Regions from separate parts of the Buttiauxella sp. WJP83 genome, predicted to be linked through region 2. Evidence: riboswitches for the same ligand, from Rfam matches in the RefSeq annotation. Region 2 holds a riboswitch; each other region holds the start of a gene.
The links. A riboswitch is a leader RNA that binds a small molecule or an ion and turns the genes downstream of it on or off. The one in region 2 is predicted to bind cobalamin.

Region 1: another riboswitch for cobalamin. It lies ahead of btuB (TonB-dependent vitamin B12 receptor BtuB); the one in region 2 lies ahead of OH773_RS07650 (cobyrinate a,c-diamide synthase).
Region 3: another riboswitch for cobalamin. It lies ahead of OH773_RS04730 (cobyrinate a,c-diamide synthase); the one in region 2 lies ahead of OH773_RS07650 (cobyrinate a,c-diamide synthase).

What each region holds. Positions count from the first base shown of each region.
Region 1 is NZ_CP110080.1:4,515,843-4,526,500, reverse strand. It holds gene oxyR (DNA-binding transcriptional regulator OxyR) at 1-554, shown strand, start outside; gene sthA (Si-specific NAD(P)(+) transhydrogenase) at 528-1,928, opposite strand; gene fabR (HTH-type transcriptional repressor FabR) at 2,125-2,766, shown strand; gene OH773_RS20900 (YijD family membrane protein) at 2,781-3,137, shown strand; gene trmA (tRNA (uridine(54)-C5)-methyltransferase TrmA) at 3,182-4,282, opposite strand; cobalamin riboswitch at 4,392-4,583, shown strand; gene btuB (TonB-dependent vitamin B12 receptor BtuB) at 4,654-6,525, shown strand; gene murI (glutamate racemase) at 6,470-7,336, shown strand; rRNA gene OH773_RS20880 (16S ribosomal RNA) at 7,721-9,261, shown strand; tRNA gene OH773_RS20875 (tRNA-Ile) at 9,331-9,407, shown strand; tRNA gene OH773_RS20870 (tRNA-Ala) at 9,523-9,598, shown strand; rRNA gene OH773_RS20865 (23S ribosomal RNA) at 9,805-10,658, shown strand, end outside.
Region 2 is NZ_CP110080.1:1,650,220-1,660,877, forward strand. It holds gene sbcB (exodeoxyribonuclease I) at 1-424, opposite strand, end outside; gene dacD (serine-type D-Ala-D-Ala carboxypeptidase DacD) at 701-1,867, shown strand; gene sbmC (DNA gyrase inhibitor SbmC) at 2,105-2,575, shown strand; gene OH773_RS07640 (FUSC family protein) at 2,665-3,723, shown strand; gene OH773_RS07645 (DUF496 family protein) at 3,964-4,284, shown strand; cobalamin riboswitch at 4,567-4,759, shown strand; gene OH773_RS07650 (cobyrinate a,c-diamide synthase) at 4,922-6,304, shown strand; gene cbiB (adenosylcobinamide-phosphate synthase CbiB) at 6,301-7,263, shown strand; gene OH773_RS07660 (cobalt-precorrin-8 methylmutase) at 7,273-7,905, shown strand; gene cbiD (cobalt-precorrin-5B (C(1))-methyltransferase CbiD) at 7,902-9,038, shown strand; gene OH773_RS07670 (cobalt-precorrin-7 (C(5))-methyltransferase) at 9,032-9,634, shown strand; gene OH773_RS07675 (decarboxylating cobalt-precorrin-6B (C(15))-methyltransferase) at 9,624-10,202, shown strand; gene OH773_RS07680 (cobalt-precorrin-4 methyltransferase) at 10,186-10,658, shown strand, end outside.
Region 3 is NZ_CP110080.1:1,017,668-1,028,325, reverse strand. It holds gene OH773_RS04760 (cobalt-precorrin-4 methyltransferase) at 1-160, opposite strand, end outside; gene OH773_RS04755 (decarboxylating cobalt-precorrin-6B (C(15))-methyltransferase) at 153-722, opposite strand; gene cbiE (precorrin-6y C5,15-methyltransferase (decarboxylating) subunit CbiE) at 712-1,317, opposite strand; gene cbiD (cobalt-precorrin-5B (C(1))-methyltransferase CbiD) at 1,311-2,447, opposite strand; gene OH773_RS04740 (cobalt-precorrin-8 methylmutase) at 2,447-3,076, opposite strand; gene cbiB (adenosylcobinamide-phosphate synthase CbiB) at 3,087-4,046, opposite strand; gene OH773_RS04730 (cobyrinate a,c-diamide synthase) at 4,043-5,422, opposite strand; cobalamin riboswitch at 5,519-5,693, opposite strand; gene OH773_RS04725 (L-threonine kinase) at 6,359-7,225, shown strand; gene OH773_RS04720 (precorrin-2 dehydrogenase/sirohydrochlorin ferrochelatase family protein) at 7,232-7,927, opposite strand; gene cobD (threonine-phosphate decarboxylase CobD) at 7,920-8,993, opposite strand; gene cobA (uroporphyrinogen-III C-methyltransferase) at 9,021-9,794, opposite strand; gene glmS (methylaspartate mutase subunit S) at 10,479-10,658, shown strand, end outside.

The DNA.
Region 1 (10,658 bases), 1.8 Mb from region 2:
ACGAAGCGCAAACCCATCAACTGCTCGCGCAACTTGATAGCGGCAAGCTTGATTGTGCGATTCTGGCTCTGGTGAAAGAGAGTGAAGCGTTTATCGAAGTACCGTTATTCGACGAGCCGATGAAGTTGGCGATTTACCAGGATCATCCATGGGCAGAGCGCGATCGTGTGCCGTTGTCGGATCTTGCGGGTGAAAAGCTTTTAATGCTGGAAGATGGGCATTGCCTGCGCGATCAGGCTCTGGGTTTCTGCTTTGAAGCGGGCGCCGATGAAGATACGCATTTCCGTGCAACCAGCCTTGAAACGCTGCGTAACATGGTTGCGGCAGGGAGCGGAATTACCTTGTTACCCGCACTGGCTGTGCCGAATGAGCGCGAGCGCGATGGTGTCGTCTATCTGCCGTGTTATAAACCAGAACCGCGCCGTACTATCGGCCTGGTTTATCGTCCGGGTTCTCCGCTGCGTGGTCGCTATGAGCAGCTCGCAGAGGCCATCCGTACACATATGGATGGCCATTTTGAGCCAGCGTTAAAACAAGCGGTTCAGACCGTTTAGTGCCGCAACCCGATAGGCTTCCGCCATAGTCGGGTAGTTGAAGGTGGTGTTAACAAAGTATTCGATCGTGTTACCGCCACCTTTCTGCTCCATAATCGCCTGGCCGATGTGAATAATTTCAGCCGCACGCTCACCGAAGCAGTGAATACCTAAAATCTCTTTCGTCTCGCGATGGAAGAGAATTTTTAGCGTACCCACGTTCATTCCAACAATTTGCGCACGAGCCAGGTGCTTAAACTGCGCACGGCCCACTTCGTATGGCACTTTCATCGAGGTCAGCTGTTGCTCAGTTTTCCCGACGGAACTGATTTCTGGAATGGTGTAAATACCAGTTGGAATATCTTCAATCAGATGCGCGGTAGCTTCACCTTTGACCATCGCTTGCGCAGCTATTCGACCTTGATCGTATGCGGCTGAAGCCAGGCTTGGGTAGCCAATCACATCGCCCACGGCATAAATATGCGGCTGGGCTGTCTGGTACATGCTGTTGACCTTCAACAGACCACGACCATCCGCTTCCAGACCGACATTTTCCAGCGACAATGAATCGGTATTACCGGTACGTCCGTTGGCATATAGCAGGCAATCAGCTTTCACTTTTTTGCCTGATTTCAGCGAGACAATGACGCCATCTTCCACGCCTTCAATCTTCTCGAACTCTTCGTTGTGGCGAATGACGACGCCGCTATTCCAGAAGTGGTAAGAGAGCGAATCGGACATCTCTTGATCGAGGAATGCCAGCAGGCGATCGCGGGTGTTAATCAAATCCACTTTGACATTCATGCCTCGGAAAATTGACGCATATTCGCAACCAATCACCCCAGCACCATAAATAATGACGTGGCGCGGTTCATGGTGCAGATTGAGAATGGAGTCGCTGTCGTACACGCGGGGATGGCTGAAATCAACTTCTGATGGACGATAAGGCCGTGAGCCGCAAGCTATCAAGAATTTCTCAGCGGTGATCAATTCCACTGAACCGTCGTGGCATTCCAGTGAAATGGTGTGCTCATCGACAAAACGTGCATCGCCCTGCAACATCTCACAGTGGTTGCGCTCATAGAAGCTCTGACGCATGCGTGTTTGTTGGTTAATAACGCTGTCGGCGTGATTAAGAATATCGGCGAAAGAAGAACGGAGAAGATGAGTGTGGTCGCTGTATAACGGGTTTTGATTAAATTCGATAATGCGGCTGACTGCGTGGCGGAGGGCTTTCGAGGGGATGGTTCCCCAGTGGGTACAACCGCCGCCCACATTATGGTAGCGCTCGACGACGGCTACCCTTGCTCCAAGTTTCACCAGCCCCATTGCAGCGCCTTCGCCGCCAGGACCGGAACCAATTACTATTGCGTCATAATCGTAGGTGTGTGACATGGTAAGGCTTACCTGTTCTTATACATAAAAGCAACACGATGGTAACATCAACGCCGAGATAACCCAATTGTCGTTGTGCTTTTTGCTACGTAACGCGAGGAAGCTCGCGTAAACAATCATTCACGATCCCGTATAAAACCAGTTAAGTTAATCTCTGGTATAGTGCGGTTTCGATTTAAGAGATTCAGGCAATATGATGGGTGTAAGAGCGCAACAAAAAGAAAGAACCAGGCGTTCTCTGGTAGAAGCCGCGTTTAGCCAGTTAAGTGCTGAACGGAGTTTTGCCAGCCTGAGTTTGCGCGAGGTCGCTCGTGAGGCTGGTATTGCGCCAACATCGTTTTATCGCCATTTCCGTGACGTTGATGAACTTGGGCTGACGATGGTCGACGAGAGCGGCCTGATGCTGCGCCAGTTAATGCGCCAGGCTCGCCAACGAATTGCTAAAGGCGGAAGCGTAATTCGTACTTCCGTCTCAACATTTATGGAATTTATCGGTAATAATCCCAACGCGTTCCGTTTACTGTTGCGTGAGCGTTCTGGAACGTCAGCTGCTTTCCGTGCTGCCGTCGCACGTGAAATTCAGCACTTTATTGCGGAACTTGCTGACTATCTGGAACTCGAAAACCGCATGCCGCGCAGCTTTACCGAGGCGCAGGCGGAAGCGATGGTAACAATTGTATTTAGTGCTGGTGCCGAAGCGTTGGACGTTGATGCCGATCAGCGTCGTCAGCTTGAAGAGCGACTGGTGCTTCAGCTGCGCATGATTTCTAAAGGTGCGTATTACTGGTATCGCCGGGAGCAAGAAAAAGTGGCATTGGCTCATTTATCCGAAGAGTGAGTGAAGGAAGAGCTATGAAACAGTTACAAGAGAGAGGTACGCTCGGGTTAGCGTTTATCGCTGGCTTGTCGATAAACGGTACGTTTGCCGCGGTGTTTAGCTCGGTCGTGCCATTTTCCATTTTCCCTATTATTGCGCTGGTGCTGACCGTGTATTGTTTGCATCAACGCTACCAAAACCGCACGATGCCGGTTGGTTTGCCAACTATTGCCGCCGCGTGTTTCGTGTTGGGTGTGTTGCTGTATAGCGCTGTTGTGCGCGCTGAATATCCGGCGATCGGCTCTAACTTCTTGCCAGCTGTGCTTTCAGTTGCTCTGTTGTTCTGGATTGGTTTTAAAGTCCGCGCTCGTAAAACGCAGGTGACTGAATAATCACGCTGGAAGAAACAAAAACGGACGCCGAGGCGTCCGTTTTGCTATTTGCGCGTTAACCACACGCCGCATTCCATATGGTGCGTATACGGGAATTGGTCGAATAGCGCCAGGCGTGACACGTTATGGGTTTCGCTCAATGTTTCCAGGTTCTCGCAAAGGGTTTGCGGGTTGCAGGATATATAGAGGATGCGCGGATACGCCTGAACCATTTTCACTGTGTCGGCATCCAGGCCACTGCGAGGTGGGTCGACAAAAATGGTTTCGCACTGATAGCTTTTCAGATCGATGCCTTTCAGGCGGTTAAACTCGCGTACGCCATTCATCGCTTGAGTAAACTCTTCTGCGGCCATGCGGATAATTTGCACGTTATCGATTTGGTTAGCGGCAATGTTGTATTGCGCCGCAGCAACAGAAGGCTTGGCAATTTCCGTCGCTAACACTTGACTGAAATTACGTGCCAGGGCCAGCGAGAAGTTGCCGTTACCGCAGTACAATTCCAACAGATCGCCTTTTGAACCTTGAGTCGCATCCAGCGCCCATTCCAGCATATGAACATTCATCGCCGCGTTAGGCTGAGTAAAGCTGTTCTCAACCTGGCGATAAATCATCTCTTTACCGGCAACGGTTAAGCGTTCATCAATGAAGTCCTGATCCAGTTCAATCTTGGTTTTGGTGGCGCGGCCAATCAAATGAACGTTGAAACCCTGCGCGCGTAGATTATCGCGCAGCGCCTGGGCATGCTGCTGCCACTCTTCACCAAGCTTGCGATGGTAAAGCAGCGAAACAACCGCCTGGTTGCTCATTGTGGTCAGATAATCGATCTGGAAAAGTTTGTGGCGCAGGGCTGGGATGTCACGAACTCCGTCGAGCATCGCAGGCATCAGCGCATTGATAAGCGTACTGGCAGCAGGGAAGCTATTGACCCGAATACGCTGTTTGGTTTGCTGGTCAAACATGATGTGATACAGGTCGTCTTCATCGTGCCAGATACGGAATTCGGCACGCATCCGGTAATGGCTGACCGGCGAGCGAAACACCTCCGGCGCGGGTGCCGTAAAAGGGGCCATCATGCTTTGCAAGCGGGCGACTTTTTCGGCCAGTTGCGCGTCGTACTGTTCAATTGGGAGATGTTCGGGGGTCATGAGCTCATACCTGTTAATGAAGTCAAACTACGCGGCGATTGTAGGGAATAGGTACGTGATGTCCAGTGCTGTTGCATTTTGATGTTTCTAGACAAACTTGTTAACAAAATCGTAGCATAGAGATTCCGGCCTCTTTTTTATGAGTTAAAAGGGAACCCAGTGTAATTCTGGGGCTGACGCGCAGCGGTAAGGAAGAGTGGGATGAGCGCAATATGCAGACACTGCTTAACTAAGTGGGAAGTCATCATCCGGAAGTAATACGCCTCCAAGCCCGAAGACCTGCCGGTATACGTCGCAATCTGCATAACTATCGCGTGCTATCGGTTATGTCTGCGGCATCCTTATTGGAAAGCGGATGCTTATTAAAAATGATGGTAAAAAACCTTTCGCTGCTTACGGCTCTGTCCGTAACGGCTTTTTCAGGCTGGGCGCAAGACAGCAATTCTGACGAAACCCTGGTGGTAACGGCTAACCGTTTTCAGCAACCGGTGAATACTGTTCTGGCTCCAACTGATATTGTCACCCGGGAAGAGATCGACCAATGGCAGGCAAAATCACTTAATGATGTGATGCGCCGTTTACCGGGTGTCGATATTGTGCAGTACGGTGGTCTGGGGCAGAGCTCCTCCATGTTTGTTCGCGGGACGAGCGCCAGCCATGTATTAGTGCTGGTGGATGGCGTTCCGCTTGCGCGCCCTGGCATTTCTAATTCTTCAGATATCAGCCAAATCCCTATCTCTTTAGTGCAGCGAGTGGAATACATTCGTGGCCCGCGTTCCGCCGTTTATGGTTCCGGTGCGATTGGCGGTGTGGTGAACATCATTACCCAGAGCGATGAAGAGAAATCGCAGATCAATGCAGGTGTCGGTTCGAATAGCTATCAACAATATGATGGAACGTTGCGTAAACGTTTTGGCGATACAGTAGCGACAATCTCTGGTGCGTATGAATCCACCAACGGTTTCAACGTTCAGCCACACTCGACTTATAGCGGTGATAACGACAGCGATGGCTACCGTAGCAAAAGCTATTGGGCGGGCCTTGAGCACAAATTTAGCGAAGAGTTTGATGGTTTCTTCCGTACCTACGGTTACACCAACAACAGCGATTATGATTTAGGTGCTCCTCCTTATTCACCAGCGTATAGCGCCGATGAGCATCAACTCTATAACCAGAATTATGATGCTGGCCTGCGTTTCCATTCTGGAATCTATTCCACGCAGTTGTTGGCGAGCTATCAAAAAGTGAAGGACTACAACTATAGCAGTGAGTTTGGCCGCTATAACGATGGTACGACACTTGACCGCATGACCCAGAGCAACATCCAATGGGGTAACAACTTCCTTGTTGGGAATGGCTCAATCAGTGCTGGGGTGGACTGGCAGCAACAGCGTCTGACATCCTCTGATACTGTGATGTCTGATAGCTATAAACGCGATAACACGGGCGTGTACCTTAGTGGGCAGCAGCAGTTTGGTGACGTAACCTTAGAAGCCTCTGGTCGTGAAGATAATGACGAACAATTCGGCTGGCACGGCACATGGCAGACTGCCGCGGGTTGGCAGTTCGTTGAAGGATATCGCGCAACGATCTCTTACGGTACAGGGTTCCTTGCGCCATCACTCGGACAACAGTATGGCTCGACACGCTTTGGTATCGACTCAAACCCGAATCTGAAACCAGAAGAATCTAAACAATGGGAAGCAGGGCTTGAAGGTTTGACCGGACCGGTGGACTGGCGTCTGTCGGCTTATCACTACACGATTGAAAACCTGATTACCTACTATTCCGATCCGGTTACTTATGATGGGTCTTATGACAACATCAAGTCTGCAACCATCAAAGGGATTGAATGGACCGGGAGCGTTGATACTGGCATCTTTACCCACAAGCTAACGCTGCAGTATATGGATCCGCGTGATGACCAGAATGATGAAGTGCTGGCTCGTCGCGCCAAGCGCCAGGCAAAGTACCAGCTCGACTGGACGATGTTTAACGTAGATATGGATGTGGCATGGCAGTATTACGGAAAACGCTATGACAACAACACCTCTGCTTATAACCCTACTCAGCAAATTTTGCCGAGTTACAGCACAGTTGATGTAGCGGCTTCATATCCAGTCACCTCTCAGTTAACCGTTCGTGGTAGAATCGCCAACCTGTTCGATAAAGATTACGAGACGGTTTATGGCTATCAAACCCCAGGACGGGAATACTACCTCTCTGGCAGCTATACCTTCTAATACACGTCCCACCGTACTGGTTTTTGACTCCGGTGTCGGTGGGCTCTCTGTGTATGATGAAGTCCGGCAACTTCTGCCTGACCTGCACTATATCTATGCTTTCGATAACGTAGCATTTCCCTACGGTGAGAAAAGCGAAGAGTTCATTGTTGAACGCGTATTGGAAATTGTTACCGCTGTTCAGGAACGTTATCCACTCGCGCTCGCCATCATCGCCTGTAATACGGCGAGTACCGTTTCGCTTCCCGCTCTTCGTGAAAAGTTCGCTTTCCCGGTTGTTGGTGTCGTTCCTGCGATTAAACCTGCTGCCCGTCTGACGACCAATGGTGTTGTGGGCTTACTGGCGACTCGCGGTACGGTTCGCCGCCCTTATACTCATGAGCTGGTCGCGCGTTTTGCTTCGGAATGCAGAATCGAAATGCTCGGCTCGGCAGAGCTGGTGGAATTAGCAGAGGCCAAGTTACACGGTCAGCCTGTGGACCTTGAAGAACTGCGCAAGATTCTTCGCCCATGGCTACGAATGAAGGAGCCGCCAGATACTGTCGTATTAGGTTGCACCCATTTCCCTCTATTAGAAGAAGAGTTGCTACAAGTTCTTCCTGAAGGCACCAGGTTGATAGATTCAGGTGCTGCGATTGCTCGCCGTACGGTATGGCTGCTGGAGCATGAATCTCCGAATGCAACATCTGCGGATGAGAATATTGCATTCTGCATGGGGCTAACTCCTGAGATTGCACAATTAGCACCCGTTTTGCAGCGTTATGGCTTCCCAAGGCTAGAAAAACTGGCTGTTTGCGACGATTTTGAATAAAAAATCGACGGTTGAAATAAAAATTGAAAATAGGGGTTGTCAGCTTCCAGAAAATCCCTATACTGCGCCTCCACTGACACGGCACAACGGCTTACAAACCGGCCCGTCAGTCAGACGAAAAGCGAAAATAAACGCTTGACTCTGAAAGAGGAAAGCGTAATATACGCCACCTCGAGTTAGCAAGCGAAAGCGCGTAACTCACTGCTCTTTAACAATTTATCAGACAATCTGTGTGGGCACTCGCAGGATTGATATCTCAGATACCTTCGGGTATCAAAAAAATATCAAGTCTTGAAGAGTGACCAAGCAGTAATTCATTTAGTTGAATTATTACGAAAGTTAATTTTTGAGCACCGCTTCACGAGTTGAAGCAAATCAAGCTTTTAATTGAAGAGTTTGATCATGGCTCAGATTGAACGCTGGCGGCAGGCCTAACACATGCAAGTCGAGCGGTAGCACAGGGAGCTTGCTCCTGGGTGACGAGCGGCGGACGGGTGAGTAATGTCTGGGAAACTGCCTGATGGAGGGGGATAACTACTGGAAACGGTAGCTAATACCGCATAACGTCTTCGGACCAAAGTGGGGGACCTTCGGGCCTCATGCCATCAGATGTGCCCAGATGGGATTAGCTAGTAGGTGAGGTAATGGCTCACCTAGGCGACGATCCCTAGCTGGTCTGAGAGGATGACCAGCCACACTGGAACTGAGACACGGTCCAGACTCCTACGGGAGGCAGCAGTGGGGAATATTGCACAATGGGCGCAAGCCTGATGCAGCCATGCCGCGTGTATGAAGAAGGCCTTCGGGTTGTAAAGTACTTTCAGCGAGGAGGAAGGCATTGTGGTTAATAACCACAGTGATTGACGTTACTCGCAGAAGAAGCACCGGCTAACTCCGTGCCAGCAGCCGCGGTAATACGGAGGGTGCAAGCGTTAATCGGAATTACTGGGCGTAAAGCGCACGCAGGCGGTTTGTCAAGTCGGATGTGAAATCCCCGGGCTCAACCTGGGAACTGCATTCGAAACTGGCAAGCTAGAGTCTTGTAGAGGGGGGTAGAATTCCAGGTGTAGCGGTGAAATGCGTAGAGATCTGGAGGAATACCGGTGGCGAAGGCGGCCCCCTGGACAAAGACTGACGCTCAGGTGCGAAAGCGTGGGGAGCAAACAGGATTAGATACCCTGGTAGTCCACGCCGTAAACGATGTCGACTTGGAGGTTGTTCCCTTGAGGAGTGGCTTCCGGAGCTAACGCGTTAAGTCGACCGCCTGGGGAGTACGGCCGCAAGGTTAAAACTCAAATGAATTGACGGGGGCCCGCACAAGCGGTGGAGCATGTGGTTTAATTCGATGCAACGCGAAGAACCTTACCTACTCTTGACATCAAGAGAAACTCGCCAGAGATGGCTTGGTGCCTTCGGGAACTCTGAGACAGGTGCTGCATGGCTGTCGTCAGCTCGTGTTGTGAAATGTTGGGTTAAGTCCCGCAACGAGCGCAACCCTTATCCTTTGTTGCCAGCGGTTCGGCCGGGAACTCAAAGGAGACTGCCAGTGATAAACTGGAGGAAGGTGGGGATGACGTCAAGTCATCATGGCCCTTACGAGTAGGGCTACACACGTGCTACAATGGCGCATACAAAGAGAAGCGACCTCGCGAGAGCAAGCGGACCTCATAAAGTGCGTCGTAGTCCGGATCGGAGTCTGCAACTCGACTCCGTGAAGTCGGAATCGCTAGTAATCGTAGATCAGAATGCTACGGTGAATACGTTCCCGGGCCTTGTACACACCGCCCGTCACACCATGGGAGTGGGTTGCAAAAGAAGTAGGTAGCTTAACCTTCGGGAGGGCGCTTACCACTTTGTGATTCATGACTGGGGTGAAGTCGTAACAAGGTAACCGTAGGGGAACCTGCGGTTGGATCACCTCCTTACCTAATAGATACGAACTTGCGTAGTGCTCACACAGATTGTCTGATAGAAAACGAGCAGTAAAACCTTATAGGCTTGTAGCTCAGGTGGTTAGAGCGCACCCCTGATAAGGGTGAGGTCGGTGGTTCAAGTCCACTCAGGCCTACCAAATCCTCCCCTGTTCTGCGTTGCACCTCCGGCTCGCATAATTCATTATGCGTCGCGAAGTTGCGCCTTGAACAGTGAAGTATTCACGGTAAATCAAAAGGTTTTACGAAATCGATGGGGCTATAGCTCAGCTGGGAGAGCGCCTGCCTTGCACGCAGGAGGTCAGCGGTTCGATCCCGCTTAGCTCCACCATTATTTCATGCTCGCTCAATACTTCTAAGTGTACTGTTTAACAGTGTGCTGAGAAGTATTTGCTCTTTAAAAATCTGGAACAAGCTGAAAATTGAAACGACACACTGTTTCCTTTCTCCGTAATAAGAAAGGATGTATCGGTGTGTTCGAGTCTCTCAAATTTTCGCAACCTCGATTGTGTCTCACGAGACATCTTCGGGTTGTGAGGTTAAGCGACTAAGCGTACACGGTGGATGCCCTGGCAGTCAGAGGCGATGAAGGACGTGCTAATCTGCGATAAGCGTCGGTAAGGTGATATGAACCGTTATAACCGACGATTTCCGAATGGGGAAACCCAGTGCAATTCGTTGCACTATCGTTAAGTGAATACATAGCTTAACGAAGCGAACCGGGGGAACTGAAACATCTAAGTACCCCGAGGAAAAGAAATCAACCGAGATTCCCCCAGTAGCGGCGAGCGAACGGGGAGCAGCCCAGAGTCTGAATCAGTTTGTGCATTAGTGGAAGCGTCTGGAAAGTCGCAGGGTACAGGGTGATACTCCCGTACACAAAAATGCACTTGCTGTGAACTCGAAGAGTAGGGCGGGACACGTGGTATCCTGTCTGAATATGGGGGGACCATCCTCCAAGGCTAAATACTCCTGACTGACCGATAGTGAACCAGTACCGTGAGGGAAAGGCGAAAAGAACCCCGGCGAGGGGAGTGAAACAGAACCTGAAACCGTGTACGTACAAGCAGTGGGAGCCTCTTTTATGGGGTGACTGCGTACCTTTTGTATAATGGGTCAGCGACTTATATTCTGTAGCAAGGTTAACCGTATAGGGGAGCCGCAGGGAAACCGAGTCTTAACTGGGCGTTAAGTTGCAGGGTATAGACCCGAAACCCGGTGATCTAGCCATGGGCAGGTTGAAGGTTGGGTAACACTAACTGGAGGACCGAACCGACTAATGTTGAAAAATTAGCGGATGACTTGTGGCTGGGGGTGAAAGGCCAATCAAACCGGGAGATAGCTGGTTCTCCCCGAAAGCTATTTAGGTAGCGCCTCGTGAACTCATCTTC
Region 2 (10,658 bases):
CGCGCATGACATCAAGCAAATCCCAGCGCGAGTTATCGTTCTGCCAGCTCCAGCCATACGGATCATAAAAGTTACGATAGAAAATATTGCGCGTCACTTCGTCATCGAAACGCACATTGTTGTAGCCGACAACACACGTTTTCGGCAGGGTAAAAATTGAATGGATGCGCTTTGCGAAATCCGCTTCATTAACGCCACGCGCCAGGGCTATTTGCGGCGTAATACCGGTAATCATTACCGCTTCAGGCTGAGGCAGATAGTCATCCGCCGGTTTGCAGTAAAAGACTTCCGGTTCGCCAATGACGTTAAATTCTGAATCAGTGCGAATGGCGGCGAATTGCGCAGGGCGGTCGAGTGACGGGCTTTTACCGAAAGTTTCATAGTCATGAAAAAGGAAGGTCGGTTGTTGCGTTGTATTGTCCACGGTTTACTTCCGCCCTTGAGTGTTGTTTAACATGCTGTTATTAAACTGAAATCCCACTAAAACCCTCTCCATGTATCAATCATTGCTGTCGGGTGTTGCATAAGCCAATGGTAAACCATTAACAGCCTTGCAAGAAGTCTCCGTAACGACGGAATAACGTATTCGTCAACGGTATGCGAGTGATCGCATTCATATCTTTTTGCAATTTAATTGCGAAAAAAGTCACAAACTGCAGTAAAAGAGGCGGCTGAATTAATTGTTACCGAGGATATATCGTTGAAGATCCGTCTGTTTGCTGTTTGTACCTTGCTGTCATTTTCTGTTCACTCCGCTTTTGCCGACGACACCTTTGTTAATGCGCCACCTCCACCACAAATTCAGGCGGGCTCATGGGTATTGATGGATTACACAACCGGGCAAATTCTGGCTGCTGAAAATGAGCATGTACGACGCAATCCAGCGAGTCTGACCAAACTGATGACCGGCTACGTGGTCGATCGTGCGATTGATAGCGGCCGGATCTCGGCAAACGATATGGTGACCGTCGGTAAGGATGCCTGGGCAAAAGGCAATCCGGTATTTGATGGCTCGTCGCTGATGTTCCTGAAAGCGGGCGACCGACTGACCGTGCATGACTTGAGCCGCGGGCTGATTATTGACTCCGGAAATGATGCCTGTGTTGCGCTTGCCGATTATGTGGCCGGTGGGCAGCCGCAATTTGTGGCAATGATGAATAAATACGTGCAACAACTCCACCTGCGCGACACCCATTTCGAAACGGTTCATGGCCTGGATGCCCCAGGCCAGCACAGCACCGCTTATGATCTTGCTGTACTTTCCCGAGCGATAATCCACGGTGAACCTGATTTTTATCATATGTACAGCGAGCGCAGCCTCACCTGGAACGGCATCACGCAACAAAACCGTAATGGCTTGTTGTGGGACAAAGGGCTGAATGTGGATGGGCTGAAAACCGGCCACACCGCGAGTGCTGGCTTTAACCTTATCGCCTCGAGCGTCGTCGGCGAGCGCCGTTTGATTGCCGTGGTGATGGGCGCGGAAAGTCCAAAAGGACGCGAAGATCAGGCGCGCAAACTGCTGCACTGGGGCCAGGATAACTTCGATACCGTGCAGGTTCTGCATAAAGGCAAAAAAATTGGTACTGAAGCTATCTGGTATGGCGATAAAAAGCAGATCGAAGTCGGGACCAATCAGGATGTTTATTTGGCCCTTCCAAAGTCTGAAGTCCCGAACATTAAAGCCAAATATATTCTTGATAATCAGGAGATTGAAGCGCCAATTACTGCCAACCAACATGTGGGTGAAATCGAGCTCTTTGATCGCGACAAGCTCATTGCGCACTGGCCATTGGTGACGCTAACTGACGTCAAAAAGGGCAGTACCTGGTCGCGCCTGGGTGACTATATCAGCCACAAATTGTAATTCATCACACGCGTACACAACGGGCCGGCAGGAATGTCGGCCCGTTTTTATTGGCTGTACTATGCTCTACAACGATGCTTTACGACGGCGCTCAACCAACGATGACTAAACGGTCGGAAGTTTTGCGAAAAGCGATCATGCTCGCAAAGTAACCACATCACCCTGACAAAGGATTGTTTCCCTGCACTAGAGTGGTGTATAAACATACAGTATTTTTTAATCAGGTCAGGAGGTCATATGGAATTTAACGTACAACATGTCCACGAGCGTAAAGTTGCCGGTTTTCATATGGTTGGGCCGTGGGAGCAAACGGTTCATCAAGGTTTTGAACAACTTGCCCTGTGGGTAAAAACCCACAAAATCGTTGGTGAAGAGTGGCTGGCGGTTTATTACGACAATCCCGATTTAGTGCCTGCAGAGAAATTGCGTTGCGACACCGTTGTCTCGGTGAGTGAAAACTTTACCGTGCCGGATAACAGCGAAGGCGTCATCGTCACCGGCATCCAGGGGGGGCAGTATGCGGTGGCTCGTGCCCGCGTTGACGACGGCGATTTTGCGAAACCGTGGAATCTCTTTTTTGACAGCGTTCTTGCCAATAATAGCTACCAGATAACCGGTAAACCCTGCTTTGAACACTATCTGAACGACGGCTCAGAAAGTGGCGTGTGGGAAATAGACATGTATATTCCGGTGGCAGATCAAGTCTGATGCTAAAGGGGGCATACGCCCCCTAACTTTGTGATGTCCGCTCAAAAAAAACAGGTACAATCCCGTTTTTATTTCCAGGGGAGCTGAGTGTGCGTCCAGATAAATCACTAAGCCCATTTGAGATCCGCATTTACCGCAACTACCGTACAGTGCATGGTATCCGTATCGCGCTGGCATTTGTTCTCACATTTTTGATTGTTCATCTTCTAAAAGTGCCCGAAGGGACGTGGCCGCTAATCACACTCGTGGTTGTGATGGGGCCGATCTCTTTCTGGGGTAACGTCGTGCCTCGCGCCTTTGAGCGTATTGGGGGAACAATTTGCGGTGCTGCCATGGGGCTTGTGGCGCTGAAACTTGAACTGTTTTCGCTCCCGCTGATGTTGGTCTGGTGTGCCATCGCCATGTTTATCTGTGGTTATCTGGCTTTGGGGAAACGCCCGTACCAGGCGCTGCTGATTGGAATCACTCTTGCCGTCGTGGTCGGGGCTCCAGCGGGGGATATGGAGATTGCCCTTTGGCGTAGCGGCGACGTTATCTTTGGCTCACTGCTGGCCATGCTCTTTACCAGCATTTATCCTCAGCGCGCCTTTATCCACTGGCGTATACAAATGGCGAACTTCGTTACCGCCTTTGGTCGGGTTTACAACGCCGGATTTTCACCTAACTTATTAGAGCGCCCGCGCCTGGAAAAACACTTACAGAAGGTGCTTGGCGATGTGGTGAGAATGCGGGCGCTGATTGGCCCGAGCAGTAAAGAGACGCACATTCAAAAGTCGATTTTAGAGGCGATTCAAACGGTTAGTCGCAATATGGTGTGCACGCTCGAGCTGCAGGTCAACGCTTATTGGGCATCGAGGGAAAGCCATTTTCTGATGATTAATGCGCACACTTTGCGCGAAACGCAACAAATGACGCAGGGCACGCTTGCCGCTATCGCTCGGGCGTTACACGATGGCAACCCGTCGCCAATATCGGCAAACAATGAAAAACTGAGTGAAATCGTCAGTGAACTGCACGAGCTGATGCAAAATGGCCAAAATGGGAAACTTCAGGAAACGCCGATTCATGGCTACGTCTGGTTGAGTCTGGAGCTTGCTCGTCAACTAGAATTGCTTTCGCAGTTGATCTGCCGCGCGTTACGTAAATAATTGCTTAACCTGAGGTGAATTGCTGGTTTCGATTCAGCAGCTTTTGAGGTTAAGATAGCGAAATAGACTAATCGCCTGTACTGTTCGGGTTGTCGCCTTGTATCACGCAGCTTGAAGTCGTACGGAGCATCCCCAAGTATGATGGGGTAAAAGAATTGTCAGCGGCCGCCGCTACCATTAAAGTAATCTGATGGCGGCTGTCTTAACGAATCCGAGTATGAAATTAGCAGGGGTATAAAAATGGAACCAACCAAACCATCTTTCCAGGACGTGCTTGAGTTCGTGCGTCTGTTCCGTCGCAAAAACAAACTGCAGCGTGAAATCCAGGACGTTCAGAAAAAGATCCGTGATAACTCAAAACGTGTTCTGCTGCTTGATAACCTGAGCGACTACATCAAGCCGGGAATGAGCATCGAAGCAATTCAGGGCATCATCGCCAGCATGAAAACTGACTATGAAGACCGTGTTGATGACTACATCATCAAAAACGCAGAGCTCTCTAAAGAACGTCGTGAAATTTCCAAAAAACTTAAAGTCATGGGCGAAATCAAAGCCGACTGATATCCGTTATCGTTCCGCTGCCATGATGCCGTTCGAATGATTTAGGGTATAAATGATTTATTGTAAAAACCGCCGCTTTGGCGGTTTTTTTTATCGCGAGAAAGCGTACTCAGCCGTCAATCCCGTTTTACCCTCTTCAGACAGGGCTAAAAAATCAGTAAAAATTGTTATAGCGCAACATTGGATTTCTTATAGCTTTTACACTGTGTCCACGTTTAAGTATTCATGCACATGATTTTAAAGTGAACCTGTGCTAGTCCGGTAAATATATCCGGCGCAAAGTAGTATCAACAACTGACTCGTTTATGCCACGGGATGTACGCAAAATCATCCGTGGCTGGGAAGGGGGTGAAAATCCCCCGCAGCCCCCGCTGCTGTAATGCCGACGAACCCGCGTAACCACTGATCTTATGATTGGGAAGGGCGGGTAAGAATGACGCTAAGCCAGAAGACCGACCTGTCAGCCTTACCCGTCATAATTCAAGTTGCAGGTGCGTTAGCCGCACTTCGACATATCTGAATATGACACTAAACAACTCCTTCGGTGGGAAGTCAGTTGTCATCAGATGCGTGCAGCCGTAAGGCTTGCGCGTACGAGCTGACATCCGCGCTTTGCCGAAACAGTATTAAGGCAACTATGGCAGCGGTAGCGAAACATGCATTCGTCATTGCAGGCACCAGCAGCGGCTGTGGCAAAACCACCGTTACGCTCGGGTTGCTTCGCGCCCTCATGCAACGCAGCCTTCGCGTTCAACCTTTCAAAATCGGCCCCGATTATCTCGACAGCGGGTGGCATAGCGCCGTGACCGGCATTGCCTCGCGTAATCTCGATGCTTTCATGTTGCCTACGCTCACCTTAAACGGCTTGTTTTCAAAACAGATGCAACAGGCGGATGTTGCCGTCATCGAAGGTGTGATGGGGTTGTACGACGGTTACGGAACCGATCCGAACTATTGCAGCAGCGCGGCAATGGCAAAACAGCTGGGTTGTCCGGTGATTTTGCTGGTGGATGGTAAGGCGGTCTCCACTTCTATTGCCGCGACGGTAATGGGGTTCCAGCGCTTTGACCCGCGGCTTAACATCGCGGGCGTGATCCTCAATCGCGTCAACAGCGAGAGCCATTATCAACTGCTTGCCGAAGCCATTACGCGTTATTGCGGGCTGCCAGTGCTGGGCCGAGTGCCAACAATGGCGGATGTGGCTTTGCCGTCACGCCATCTCGGGTTAGTTCCTGCGCAAGAAAATGCCCAGCATGATGAGCGCTGGCAGAATCTGGCACAACAGCTTGAACAAACCGTGGATATTGACCGCTTACTTGCGCTATCTCATCTGAATTCTCTGCCACAGGGTGAAGCGCCCGCGATCCCTGATCCCGCGCTGGCTGAAGGTCTGACACTTGCGCTCGCCCAAGACGAAGCCTTCAACTTTTACTATCCCGATAACCTCGAAATGCTTGAGCAGGCTGGGGTGAAAATCCAGCGCTTCAGCCCGTTGCACGACACAAAAGTGCCTGACTGCCAGATGATTTGGCTCGGTGGCGGTTATCCCGAAGTCCATGCCACAACACTCGCCGCAAATACCCGCATGCGTGAATCCCTGCAAGACGCCCATCAGCGCCGTATCCCGCTTTACGCCGAATGCGGCGGCTTAATGTATCTCGGGGAATCTCTTACCGATGGCGAGGGGGAAGCTCATGCTATGTGCGGTGTGCTGCCAGGTCACAGCCAAATGGGCAAACGGCTGACCCGTTTTGGCTACTGCGAAGCCACCGCGATTCAAAACACGTTGCTGGCCAAAAAAGGTGAAACCTTGCGCGGCCACGAGTTTCATTACTCCGATTTCAATGGCCCATTACCCGCCGCATTCGATTGCTGCAAATGGCGTGACGGCGTTGCCGTTTCCCGCTGGCAGGGTGGCGTCCAGCATCAGGCAACCTTTGCCAGTTATCTCCATGTGCATTTTGCCCAACGTCCTGGTTTGCTCAACCAGTGGTTATCTTTTGCGAGGAACTCGCTATGACATTGCTTGCCTGGGGGGCGGCCTGGTTACTGGATTACTGGCTCGGCGATCCACCGCATTGGCCGCATCCGGTTCGCTGGATTGGCAACTTGATTAATTTCATGCAGCGCAAGATTCGACAGTTTTGTAAAAGCGATCGTGCGCTGAAAATCGGTGGTGGTGTGCTTTGGTTGGTCGTCGTGGGCATGACCTGGGGCGTGAGTTGGGGGGTATTACACCTCGCCAATCTGGTGCATCCGTGGCTTGGCTGGTTGGTGGAAGTGTGGATGATTTACACCGTGCTTGCCGCCCGTTGCCTGAGCGATGCCGCACTAGAGGTGTACCGCGCCTTGAAAGAGGGAACGCTTGCCGAAAGCCGGGAAAAACTGTCGTGGATAGTGGGACGCGATACTTCGCAACTGGAACGCCCACAAATTACCCGTGCGGTTGTGGAAACCGTGGCGGAAAACAGTGTCGATGGCGTGATTGCACCGCTGTTTTTCCTGATGCTGGGCGGCGCACCGCTGGCGATGGCCTATAAAGCGGTCAATACCCTGGACTCGATGGTGGGGTACAAAACTGAAAAGTACCGCGCGATAGGTTATGTCAGCGCCCGTCTTGATGATCTCGCCAACTATCTTCCTGCTCGCCTGAGTTGGCTGCTGCTGGCCCTCGCCGCTTTGTGCTTACGTGCCAATCCCCGCCAGGCCCTGCGCATCGGCTGGCGTGATCGCTATCAACACAGCAGCCCAAACTGCGCCTGGCCTGAAGCGACGGTCGCAGGTGCGCTTGGGATCAGGCTCGGCGGGCCGAACACCTATTTTGGCGAGCGGGTAGAAAAACCGTGGATGGGGGATGAGCAGCGTGGCGTTGCTATTGACGATATAACCCGCGCCATTCAACTCATGATGTTGGCTTCGCTATTTGCTTTGCTGCTGTTTGCCGCAATGCGCTGGCTGGCGCTTGGCATAGGCTCTTAAGGATTCCCGATGAATTACCTGCAACAACCCCAGCTTATTGAACAACATAGCTTTGAAATCATCAGTGAAATCATCGCGCAACAGCATCCCGAATACCGTTTTCACGATGCGATTCAGGAAGCGATGATTAAGCGCGTTATCCATACCACCGCCGATTTTGAGTGGCTGGATATTCTGTGGTTTTCCCCGGATGTCATCGAACAACTTAGTCACAGTTTGCAGCGTGGCTGCACCTTGTACACCGACACCACCATGGCGTTGTCCGGCATCAATAAAACGCTACTGGCGCAATTTGGTTGTAGCTGCCGTTGTTATATCAGCGACCCGCGCGTGGTGGCGCATGCCAAAGAGCAGAGCATTACCCGTTCAATGGCGGCGGTCGATCTCGCATTGCAGGAAGAGGGCGAGAAGATCTTCGTCTTTGGCAACGCGCCAACTGCGCTGTTTCGGCTGCTGGAAAAAGGTGCGCAGCCCGCTGCTGTTATCGGTGTGCCGGTCGGATTTGTCGGTGCAGAAGAGTCCAAAGAAGCGCTTATAGAAAGCGGTTTACCGGCGATTGCCGCCCGTGGGCGCAAAGGCGGCAGCAACGTCGCGGCGGCCATTGTCAACGCGCTGCTTTATCGCTTGCGGGAGGCTCAGTGAGCGAGCAGCAAGCCGACTGCATCTGGCATAAAGGCAAGGCTTACCGCAAAGGTTACACCACCGGATCCTGCGCCACCGCTGCCGCGAAAGTGGCGGCGCTGATGGTGTTGCGCCAGCATGTTATCGACCAGGTTTCTATTGTCACGCCTTCTGGCGTCACGCTGCATCTCAATGTCGAAATGCCCATGATTGAAGGCCAGCAAGCGTCGGCGGCCATCCGCAAAGACGGCGGTGACGACGTTGACGCAACCCACGGCATGCTGATTTTCGCCCGCGTGCAGCTCAACGACAGCGGGATTATCACATTGCGCGGCGGCGCGGGGATTGGCGTGGTCACGCGCAAAGGCATCGGCTTACCGATCGGTGAGTCTGCCATTAACCGTACGCCACGCCAGACCATTGTTGCCGGGGTGCGTGAAGTCATAGGCGCGGAACGCGGCGCAGAGATTGAAATTTTCGCCCCGGAAGGTGTTGAGCGGGCTAAAAAAACCTATAACCACCGTCTCGGCATTCTGGGGGGCATTTCCATCATCGGCACTACCGGCATTGTGATGCCGATGTCAGAAGAGAGCTGGAAACGCTCGCTGGCGCTGGAACTTGAAATGAAACGCGCCGCAGGCCTCGATAAAGTGATTCTGGTGCCAGGCAATCACGGCGAGCGCTTTGTGCGCGAACAACTTCAGTTGGACAGTGAATGTGTGGTGACGATGAGCAATTTCGTTGGCTACATGATTCAGGAAGCTGTCCGCCTCGAATATCGCCATATTGTGCTGATTGGCCACCCCGGCAAACTGGTGAAAGTGGCCGCCGGAATATTCCACACCCACAGCCACATTGCCGACGGACGCATGGAAACGCTGGTCGCCCATCTGGCCTTAATGGGCGCACCGTTTGCGCTGCTCGAAGCCATAAGCCAGTGCGACACCACTGAAGCGGCACTCGAAATCATCACAGAACAGGGCTGGCAAGGGGTGTTTGAACGCCTGGCGACACGTATCTGTGAACGTGTCGAAGAGATGCTGCGCTTTACCCAGTCACCGCCAAAATGCGACGCCATTTTGTTCTCGTTTGATAACCAGATTTTAGGCAGCAGCCGCCCCGTGGCTGATATTGCGCAGGCGTTGCGATGCTAACCGTGGTGGGCATTGGCCCAGGTGCGACGGAATTCCTGACCTTTCAGGCGCGGGCTGAGATTGATGAAGCGCAGATCCTGGTGGGCGGTGCTCGCCAGCTTGCGCTGTTTAATGATTTTCGTGGTGAAACGCGTTTGCTGACGGGCGATCTTGACGAGCTTATGGCCTGGATTCGGGAACGCCTCAACCAACAAATCGTTGTGCTGGCTTCCGGCGATCCGCTGATCTACGGCATCGGCAAGCGTCTGGCGGCGGACTTCCCTATGGAACATCTGCGCATTATTCCCGGTATCAGCTCGATTCAATATCTGTGCGCCAAAGCGGCGGTCGACATGAACGACATATGGATAACCAGCAGCCATGGCCGCGAGCCAGATTTCCAGGCGATTGCCGCGCACCAAAAGGTGGCGATGGTCACTGACCGAATCATCGGGCCGTATGCCATTGCCCAGGCACTGCTGGCGCGTGGCCTGAACCCTACGCTGATCATTGGCGAAAACCTATCGTCAACGGAAGAACGCATCCATCGTCTGGCAGCCTGTGATGTCGCGCAAAACTATGGGATGAACGTGGTGATTATTCTCAATGAAAGATGATCTGTTTTTACGCGGCGCACGCGTGCCGATGACCAAAGAAGTGGTGCGTACCCAGGCCTTAGACCGTTTGCAGTTGCAGAACGCTCAGCATTTTATCGACATTGGCGCGGGTACCGGCAGCGTGTCGCTCGAAGCAGCCATGCGTTACCCGCAATTACGTGTTACGGCGATTGAACGCAATCCCGACGCGCTGGCGTTAATGGCAGAAAACCGCGAGCGTTTTGCTTGTCCAAATATTGAGATTATCAACGGCTATGCCCCCATTGAGCTCGATGCGATAGCCGATGCGGTCTTTATCGGTGGCAGCGGTGGGCAGTTAACCGAGCTTATCGACTGGTCGCTGGCACATTTGCATCCCGGCGGGCGACTGGTGATGACCTTTATCCTGCTGGAAAATTTAACTTGCGCGCTAACCCACCTCGAGCAGTGCGCCATTCACGATCTTGATTGTCTGCAACTTCAGGTTGCAAGCCTCGCCACGCTTGGCAGCGGCCACTATTTCAAACCGAACAACCCCACATTTTTGATTTCTTGCCTCAAGGAGGGAAGCCATGACTCAAATTTATGATACCCGTAAGGTCTGGTTCGTCGGTGCCGGCCCTGGCGACAAAGAACTGATCACCCTCAAAGGCTATCGCATCTTGCAGCAGGCGGAAGTGGTGATTTATGCCGGTTCGCTCATCAACCCTGAACTGCTGGATTACTGCCCGGAAGGGGCGGAGTGCCACGACAGTGCCGCGCTAAACCTTGAGCAAATAATCGAACTGATGGAAAACGGCGTGAAGGCAGGCAAGCTGGTGGTGCGCTTACAAACCGGCGACCTTTCACTGTACGGCTCGATTCGCGAGCAGGGGGAAGTGCTCACCGAGCGCGGTATTGGCTATGAATCGGTGCCGGGCGTCAGCGCATTTTTGGGGGCCGCCGCGCAGCTTGGCGTGGAATACACCGTACCGGAAGTCTCACAAAGCCTGATCATCACACGCATCGAAGGCCGCACGCCGATGCCGCCACTCGAACAGCTTGA
Region 3 (10,658 bases), 630 kb from region 2:
TCGAGCAATATTCCAGCAGCTCAGTGTTGATGAGCGACCCGGCGTAAATCACCACCTGCGCTTCTTGCAGCAAACGGTAGCCTTTGAGCGTAATCAGTTCACGGTCACCGGGTCCCGCGCCAACAAACCAAACGCTGCGGGGATCAAAAGTCTTAGCCATGATTTTTTTCCTTCTGGCAGGAAATCATAAAAGTGGGGTTATTGGGTTTGAAGTAATGCCCGTTCCCCAGTGGGGTTAACTCGGAAATCTGCAACTGAAGGCAATCAAAATCGTGAATGCCGCGGGAAGAGAGATGATTGAGTGCGGCGGATAGGTTCTCCTGAAGGATAAACGTCAGCACCAGGCGCCCCTCCGGGCAGAGCTGGTTCAACGCCCAGTCAATTAACTGCGTCAGGTTGCCGCCGCTGCCGCCGATAAAAATAGCGTCGGCCTTTTCCCCCTGCGCCATCGGGGCTTCACCGGCGATAATCTCAATATTCCGGCAATCAAAATGGCGGCGGTTTTCCGCCAGCAGCGTCAGCGCCGTAGGGTTTCGTTCGATTGCTGTCACCCGAAGTTCAGGGTGGCCGAGCGCGGCTTCAATTGAGACACTGCCCGTGCCTGCGCCAACATCAATTAAATGGCTGGCCCGATGTAAATCCAGCCTGGCGAGAGCCAACGTCCGCACCACTTCCTTGGTCATCGGGACTTTTGCCCCGCGTAAAAACAGCTCATCTTTCATTGAGGATCACCAGGACATTCATGTCGTACTCAGCTCGGACATCACAGGCGCGCAGCCGGTGGATGCGTTCATTTTCCATCGCCAGGTTTTCACCGATCACCAGCCAGCGTTGCCCGGCACCTCTGGCGTTAAGCTCAGCGGCAATTTCTCGTGGGCCACACAATTTATCTGTCACCATCGCCACTTTGTGCTGGCGAATCAGCGCATCGAAATCGACTGTTCTGCCGTGGCTGCTGGTCAACCAAATGTCATTCATATCAATGCCGGTTTTGGCGCACAGATATTGCACCGCGCTGATCCCTGGGATCACCTGCACGCGCTCAAGTCCGAAATGCGCGACCAACCGCGTGCCAATGCCATAAAACAGCGGGTCGCCGGAAGCCAACACCACCACGCGGTGCGATAACCGGCGCTCAAGCCAGTCGAGTAAACCGGGGATGTCGGCATCCAGTTCACGCGTTTCGCCGCAGAAATCAGGGAACTGCGCCAGATGGCGCTTCCCGCCGACCAGAAATTCAGCGTCAGCGACAGCCTGGCGGGCAACGGGCGTCATCAGATGCAGGCCCGCAGGCCCCATCCCCACAACGGTTAACATTGCAATTCCTCCGCGATGTCCTGCAACGGACGATTACTGCCCAACAGTTGGTTATCAAAAGAGAACATCACGGCATCACAAACAGGCGGATGGTTCGTAAAACGCAGCGTCTGGCCAACACGCAGACAAATGCGTTCGGCAAGGTGGTTATAGATGTGCTGAAAACCCCAGGCATCTATGTGCTCTTGCGCCGCCTCGGTGGTGTCGCATTGGCTGACGGCGGTCAGCAATTCGTAAGGCGCGTGAAGTAGGGCCAGGTGCGCGACCAGCGTTTCCATGCGGGCGTCGGCAATATGGCTATGGGTGTGAAATATCCCGGCAGCGACCTTGATAAGCTTCCCCGGATGCCCGACCAGCACGATGTGACGGAACCCGAGGCGCACCGCTTCCGAAATCATGTAACCCACAAAGTTGCTCATGGTGACGATGGACTGGCTATCCACCCCAAGCTGTTCGCGTACAAAACGTTCGCCATGATTGCCCGGCACCATCACGATGCGATCCAGCCCTGCGGCGCGCTTCAACTCCAGTTCCAGCGCCAGCGAACGCTTCCAGCTCTCTTCTGACATCGGGGTCACAATGCCCGTGGTGCCAATAATAGAGATCCCGCCGATCACGCCCAGCCGAGCGTTATAGGTTTTTTGTGCCCGGATCTCCCCTTCGGGGGCGAAGATCTCCACACTCGCGCCACGCGATGGCCCAATCACTTCACGTACAGCTGACTCGATCGTCTGGCGCGGTGTCCGGTTGATAGCAGCGCTTCCGACCGGCAGGCCGATACCTTTACGCGTGACTTTTCCTACACCTTCGCCGCCGCAAAGGGTTATCTCACCAGAATCATTCAGCGCGACTCGGGCGAAAATCAGCATGCCGTGCGTGGCGTCAATATCATCACCACCGTCTTTACGGATGGCGGCAACGGCTTGCTGCCCTTCGATTTGCGGCGATTCCACATTCAGACACAGCGTCACGCCGGAAGGCGTCGTAATCGAAACCTGATGAATCAGGTGCTGGCGCAGGACCATTAACGCCGCGACTTTTGCTGCCGCCGTCGCGCAGGAGCCGGTGGTATAGCCTTTGCGTAACGCTTTGCCGTTATGCCACACCGGCGCATCGAAGGAGTCGCTCATCACGCCTCCCGCATGTGGTAGAGCATGGCATTGACGATGGCGGCCGCGACGTTACTTCCCCCTTTGCGCCCCCGCGCCGCAATGGCTGGCAGAGGGCTGGTCGTGAGCGCCTCTTTTGACTCCTCTGCACCGACGAACCCCACCGGAACGCCAACCACACCGCGAACCGGAGTCTCTTTTTCCAGCAAGCGGAACAGTGCGGTTGGGGCGTTACCAAAAACAAAGATCTTCTCGCCTTCCTCTTCCAGCGCCAGATCCACCGCCGCCATGGAACGCGTTATTCCCTGCTCTTTCGCCTGGCGCACCACGTGGGGATCGCTGATATAGCAACGGCACTCGCCCCCGAAACTGGCCAACAGCGATTTATTGATGCCGGAGAGCGCCATGGTGGTGTCCGTATAAACCGTGCAGCCACTGCGCAACGCGTCGCACAGGTGGTCGAGCGCATGTTCGGAAAACCATAAGATATCCAGCCAGTCGAAATCTGCCGTGGTATGGATGACCCGTTTAATCACCGCTTCATGCAGCTCGCTGGCAAAACGGTATTCCGGCCGGGTTTCCCGCACGATCTCGCCGATAATCTCGAAACTTTTGGTTTCAATCGCTTGTGGTTGTTGTATGTAATTCATCATATTGCCCTTAGAAAGCCCCAGACCAGATAACCCGCACCAGCGCAAACAGCATCAGCGCCAACGTGGAAGCCACCCACATCAATTGAATCGTTCCTGAAATATCGTCAACGGCTATCTCGCGGGACGCGTCCCCGAGCCAGGGTTTATCAATCCGTTGCCCAAAGTATTCATTCGGCCCGCCCAGACGGATCCCTAACGCCCCTGCTACCGTGGCCTCAGACCAACCGCAGTTGGGGCTGCTGTGGTTATAACGATCGCGCCAGCCAATACGCAGCGCGTCCACGGCATTTTTCCGGCACACCCATGCGGCCAGGCTCAGTAATAACCAGCTGATACGCGCCGGGATGAAGTTGGCGAGGTCGTCCATTCGCGCGCTGACTTTGCCAATCGCGCGGTATTTTTCGTGTTTGTAGCCCACCATTGAATCCAGCGTATTGACGGCTTTATAGGCCATTGCCAGTGGCGCTCCGCCCAGCAGCAGGAAAAACAGCGGCGCAATCACGCCATCCACGGTGTTCTCCGCGACGGTTTCCACCACGGCACGATTGATTTGCGGCATGTGCAATTGAGAGGTGTCCCGCCCGACTATCCAGGCGAGTTTTTTGCGGCTTTCTTTAAGGTTGCCTGCACGTAACGGCTGCTCAACGTCACGCGCGGCGTCATCCAGACTGCGGGCAGCCAGCACGGTGAAAATCATCCACACTTCGACAACCCACTTGAGGCCTGGGTGTATAGCATTGGCAACATGCAGCACGCCCCACGCCACGCCCCATGTGATCCCCACAACGCTCAGCCACATCACCCCGCCGCCGAGGGTCAAGGCGGTTTCGCTGCGACAGCAGCGTCTGACGAGTCGTTGTACAAAGGTAATCAGCGCGCCAATCCAGCGCACCGGATGCGGCCAGTGATGAGGATCGCCCAGCAGATAATCCAGCATCCACGCAACCGCCCAGGCCAGTAGCGTCATCTCGCCCTCCTGGCCGCGCTGATCCAGCGCTTCAGCAGTGTTGGACGCTGGGCAAAATGAATATGCAGGTAGCTGGCGAAGGTATTTCCCACCTGCCAGCCACCCGACCACGTCTGAAGAACCGCGCCGTCGCGGGTTTTACTGCTCGCCATGACCGCCGGGGTTTCCGGCGTAAAATCTGAATAATGAAACTCGTGGCCCCGCAGCGTTTCGCCTGCGTCGGCCAGCAACGTTGGCACCAGCGCACGGCTTTCACAGTAGCCAAAGCGGGTTAGCTTTTTGCCCATCGCGCTATGGCCGGGGATAGCGCCGACCATCGGATAAGTCACGCCGTGGCTGTCTTGCAGTGAGCTTCCGAGGTACATCAACCCGCCGCATTCGCCATAAATCGCCACGCCCTGTTGATGAGCCGCCAGGATTTGTGCGCGCATGGCATGATTGGCGGACAACTTCTGCGCGTGGAGTTCCGGGTAGCCGCCACCGAACCAGATCATCTGGCATTCCGGCAACTGGCTGTCATGCAGGGGGCTGAAGCGCACGATGCGCACGCCTGCGCGTTCAAGAAGGGAAATGTTGTCGGCGTAGTAGAAGTTAAACGCCTCGTCATCCGCCAGTGCCAGCGTTAATCCTTTGCCGCAATCTGCAGACGGTAATTCGGGCCACGCTCCTGAAGGAAGCACATCGCAGACGCTCAGTGCCAGCAGCTGGTCAATATCCAGCGTGTTTTCCAGCACCCTGGCGAAGTCTGTCCATGGCTGCGAATTGACTACGGACTCGCGTGCGGTCACCAACCCCAGATGCCTTTCAGGTAGCGAAACCCCTTCCACGCGGGGAACGTAGCCCAATACCGGCACGTTGCAGTAGCGTTCAATCGCGCTTTTCAGGAGCTGATAATGGCTTTCGCTATTGACGCGGTTGACGATCACACCCGCCAGCGGCAACGCAGGATCAAAACGTTGAAACCCCATGACGGTGGCGGCAATCGACGTCGAGACGGCTTTACCGTCAACCAGAAGAATGACCGGGCAGTTAAGCTGTTTTGCCATTCCCGCCGTGCTGCAATAATCAGGATCGGTGCCATAGCCATCGAACAGCCCCATCACGCCTTCAATCACCGCAATATCCGCATGCTGCATACGCTCGGCAAACAGGGCATTTAACGTGAAGACGGGCAACATAAAGCGGTCAAGATTCAGGGAGCTCGTGCCGGTTACGGCGCTATGCCAACCGGTATCAAGGTAATCAGGCCCAACTTTGCAAGGCTGAACGCGCAATCCGCGCTGTTTGAGGAGGCTAAGCAAACCCAGCGTGACCGTGGTTTTTCCACATCCGCTGGAGGTGCCTGCAAGAATGAATGTCCGTTTCCTGACTGCCATACCCCAATCCTGTTTTGGGTGGTTGGGCTGTCAGGAAGTGCGGTTACCCGGTCTTTCGACCAGACGCATCTGAGCAACCCACTTCCCACCGAAGTTGTTGTTTTTGGCTAACAGACTGGTCTTCTGGCTTAGCGTCACTCTCACCCGCCCTTCCCAATCTTGCGATCAGTGGCATTACGGGTTCGTCAGCATCACAGCAGCGGGGGCTGCGGGGGATTTAAACCCCCTTCCCAACCACACAATGTGGTATATCAGTTAGCATTACAGTTAGTCGCGCATGGAATTAATTCACGCTTCTTCATACATATACCCTTTATCATTCGAGTTGCAGGTAGGCGGCAAGGGAGCAAATCCCCAGGAGCTTACTAAAGTAAGTGACTGGGGTTTGAGAGTGCAGCCAACACCCCTGCAACTTGAAGGATGACGGGTATAGAGACATAATTTAAAAACGCTTCAGAACATCACCAAATAAAAACTCGACACAGGTTATAGCCACTAACGAATTAAATTCTTGCGCTACGACAATTTATCAGACCAATTAAATTTGCTTACTTTGACACACTCCACAATTAATAGCCTTTTTGTTCATGCAATAACAAAACCCACTTCCCGCACATTTTTAAACGTCAAAATAGTTGCCATAAATATTCCAATAACTTCATGAAAATAAATCACAATAATATGAAAATAAATCACAATAATATGAAAATAAATCAAATAATAAATACAAACCCTGTCGGTACATATATTACGCATTCAATGTGATATTTATTTTTATTGCTAAAATGGAGGTTGAAGCTATATTGTGGCAAATCAATAAAAGCCATTTAGTGCCGTGTCACTATCGCGCAAATTCTAATTAACTATCCCCAAAATAATTCGAGTCGTAGCAAGATGGCAGCTTGATGTATGAAGGAGATAAACGAGGTGGTGAACGTGGCAATAGCCCAATGCCCCGCATCCTGCGGCGAACTCATCCAGGGGTGGATCCTCGGCAGCGAAAAGCTGGTGTCCTGTCCTGTGGACTGGTACAGCACCGTTGAAGTCACCACCGGTGCCCCGCTGGCGAATGAACTTCCTCTCTCACGCGCCATGGTGAAACAGCTTCTTTCTCACTGGCACTATCCTGCAGATCTGAGCCGTGAAATTCGTATTGAGCGTCACTCGACTATTCCGGTCGCCAAAGGGATGGCCAGTAGCACTGCGGATATTGCCGCCACGGCGCTCGCCACCGCCCATTATTTAGGTCATGAACTCGGTGAAGAGACGCTGGCGGCGTTGTGTGTTTCACTCGAACCCACCGACAGCACTATTTTTCGCAGCCTGTCGCTGTTCGATCATAACAAAGGGACCACACGTATCGCCTGTCACCCGCAACCGGAGCTGGATCTGCTGGTGCTTGAAAGCCCATTAACGTTGCGTACCGAAGATTATCACCGCATGGAGAGAAACACTTTGCTGCAAAAACAGGTCACCGCTCTGGAGACGGCCTGGGAGAAAATTCAGCAAGCCTGTGAGCAGAACAATCCGCGACTGATGGGCGAAGGCGCAACGCTTAGCGCGCAGGCGAGCCAGAATATTCTGCCCAAACCCGAGTTTAAGGCTTTGTTATCACTGGTAGAAAAGTGCGATCTCTACGGTATCAATGTCGCTCACAGTGGAAGCGTGGTGGGGCTACTGCTGGACCGCAACAAACATGACGTTGATCGGGTGAAAGGATTATTGACGGAATCACGCTTAAACCAGCACTGGCCGGTGCATCACTTGCTGAAGATGGTCGAGGGCGGCGCGAGCTTGCAGTAATCGCGGTTAATAAAAAGCGTTCTGGAAAAGGCTCTCCACCTGCCGGTGAATTTCAGCAGTATTGTTCTCTGACACGGCCTGCCGCAGGGGCGCATGCTGAAAAAACGTCGTCCAGAATGCCCGTTTTCTCTCGCGGCTATCACAAGATTGATTAACCCGCTCCCGCAACACACCCGCCAGCAACACCATCTCACGCATACCAGCAGGAAGCTGCTCAGACAGGTGTTGTTTGAGGATTTTGCTGTAAACCGGCGCATTGCCACCACAACTCACGGCAACGATCACCGGAGAGCAATCGATAATGGCAGGGGTAATAAATGATGCGCACGAAGGGTCATCAACACAATTACAGAATATCTGTTCAGCCGTTGCCCACTGACTGAGCTGACGGTTAACCGCGGCGTCATTGGTTGCCGCGATCGCCAGCCAACATCCTTTAAGATGCTGTTTTATCAATGGAACCTGGAGCCACTCGATATCGTGTTCGGCACAAAGCTGCTCGAGCTCAGAAGTGATCGACGGTGCGACCAGACGCAACGTCGCCCCCGCCTGCAACAGGCCACGGGCTTTATGGGTGGCAACCTGGCCGCCGCCCACAATCAAACAGCGCTTGTCTTTCAAATCACAAAATATGGGAAAGTAGTCCATCGTGGCGTGTGTTTTCGTTGGGGGTAAATATGCCCGGCTGATAGTGTCAGTCACGCGTTAATATCTGGGTTAACGCCTGAATCAACGCCCTGTTTTCATCTTCCGTACGCACTGCCACACGAAAGTAACTGCTATCAAGACCGGGATAATTTTCACAGTGGCGAATCAAAATACGATGCGCTAACAGCGCAGCCTTCAGATCAATATCTTTTTTGATACATCTGAAAAACAGGTAGTTAGCTGTCGGCTTCCAGACAATCAACGACGCAAACTGGCTCAAGGCCTGCCATAAATAATCCCGCTGCCGGGCAATATACTTATGGCTGACGTTAATATAATCGTCATCATTAAGCAGGTACTGGCCGACGAGTGACGAGAGCGCATTGACCGACCAGGGCTCGCGGTTATTTTTCAGCTGACGGATTCTCGCCCTGTTACCACTGAGCAAATAGCCCAGACGAAGGCCTGGGATGGCAAAAAATTTGGTCAGCGAACGCAGCAGGTAGAGATAACGCGAGTGCGTCAAACGTAAGGCCAGGTTTGATCCATGGGGAAGAAAATCAATAAAAGCTTCATCAACGATCAGCGCTATCTGGAGCGTTTCACACAATTCCGCCAGCTCGATTAACAGTTGAGGTTCAGGCATCAATCCTGTTGGGTTATTCGGCGTGGCAATAAACAGACAGTCAGGCCTTCGTTGACGAACGGCCTCGAGAAGCTGTCTATCCGGCTGAAAGCCCTGCTCCTCATTTAACCGATATTCAATGACCTCGCAGCCATGCTGCACCAGTGCCCGGCGGTATTCAGCAAAACCGGGCACCAAAAGCATTGCGCGACGTGGCGATAACGCCCGCACCAGGCCATAAATCAGCTCCGTGGCACCGTTTCCGGCCATCACCTGCTCAACATCACACTGATTGGCCATTGCCAGCGCCTGATGAAGGTGGCGATATTCAATATCCGGATAGCGCTCAATAACATCCAGATGAGAAATAATCAGCGATTTGACGCGCTCTGATAAACCAAGAGGATTGATATTTGCGCTGAAATCCAGCAGGGATTCTGGGGCAATACCGAGTTGTTGTGCGACTTCGACACTGTTCCCGCCATGTTCACTCATGGGTCTGCCTCACAGAAAACCAGCGCATTAGCAGACAAATTCCTGGTCAATTTCCAGCTGCGTAGCCGAAAATGCCAGGACATCATGCAGATTCACAACGTCACCAATAACGATCAGTGCGGGGGCATGAAGTTGTTGGCGCTCGACTTCGAGGTGAATCGTGGCAAGCGTTCCACGCGCAACCTGCTGGCGCGTCTGGCTGGCATACATCACCACGGCGGCTGGCGTATCCGCAGACTTTCCGCCGGCCATTAATTGCTGGCATATTTCTACCAGCCTGGTCATGCCCATCAGGATAACCAGCGTACCGTCGAGCTGTGCAAAAGCATGCCAGTTTTGCGGGTCATTCCCCTGACACATGTGTCCGGTAATAACATGGAAGCTGGAGGCGTAATCGCGGTGCGTCACCGGGATCCCCGCGTAAACCAGGCCACCAATAGCGGAACTGATACCCGGTACAACCTCGAATGCCAGCCCCTCTTTTGCCAATTGTTCCACTTCTTCAGCACCACGACCAAAAACATACGGGTCACCGCCTTTTAGACGGACAACCTGTTTGTTCTGCCGGGCATATTCCACCAGGATGGCATTAATTTCGTCCTGGGGAATTGGGTGGTGATTAGGGTTCTTCCCAACGTTAATCAAGAGACAGTCTTCCGGAGCCTGTCTTAATAGTTCAGGGTTAACCAAACGGTCGTAAACAATCACTTCTGCGTGACGAATCGCATATAACCCTTTTACGGTAATTAAAGAAACATCACCGGGGCCAGCACCAACAAGCCAGACTTTCCCTTCATTCATAGAATCTTCCTAAATGATAAGTTTAAAAAAAAACTCCAACATCATAATTTGGCGATTAAATTCCCACATATTATTCAGGAGTCACCGTTAAAAATACTTGATGTGCTTCTCATTATTTATTGACTTTACAGAAAGAGGTTATACATAAATATCAGAAAATGAAAAATAGTGATGGGCATTAATATTAGTTATTAATTTGATGCATTGGGCATTCATTGCAATAAAACACCTCATTAATATTAACATTCTATTAACTGAATAAGTTAATTTAATCTACCACCTAATTCACCGTACATTCAGGTACACACTTAACACTTAAAAATCCGTTAAGGAATTCACACTTCCACTTAAAGAGCTTTCTTAATTCGTTATTAATCATAACAACATTTGAATTAAATACAAAATAAGACTCAGCTCACAAACATGAAAACAAACCCACTGACAATTATAATTTAAATATTAAAAACCATACAAAAAACAATCTCAACATATTGATTTTAATGGGAATTTAAAACAGCGATTACAAGACAATCATTTTACGAAAGATATTCTGAAAATAGATCAATTGCATCAATCTCGCCAGGAAAAGAAACTCCAGCCCAGTTAAAAGGCGCAATCAACCTGCGCAATAAATAATAGCAATAGTTCTTACTTTCTGATTATCAGCCCTACAGAGGATTATTAATGAAAAAATCAACACTTGTTATTGGCGTCATTGGTGCTGACTGCCATGCGGTAGGCAATAAAGTTTTGGATCGCGTTTTTACTGCCCATGATTTTCGCGTAATCAATCTGGGGGTAATGGTAAGCCAGGACGAATACATTGATGCCGCTATCGAAACGGGTGCCGATGCCATTGTGGTG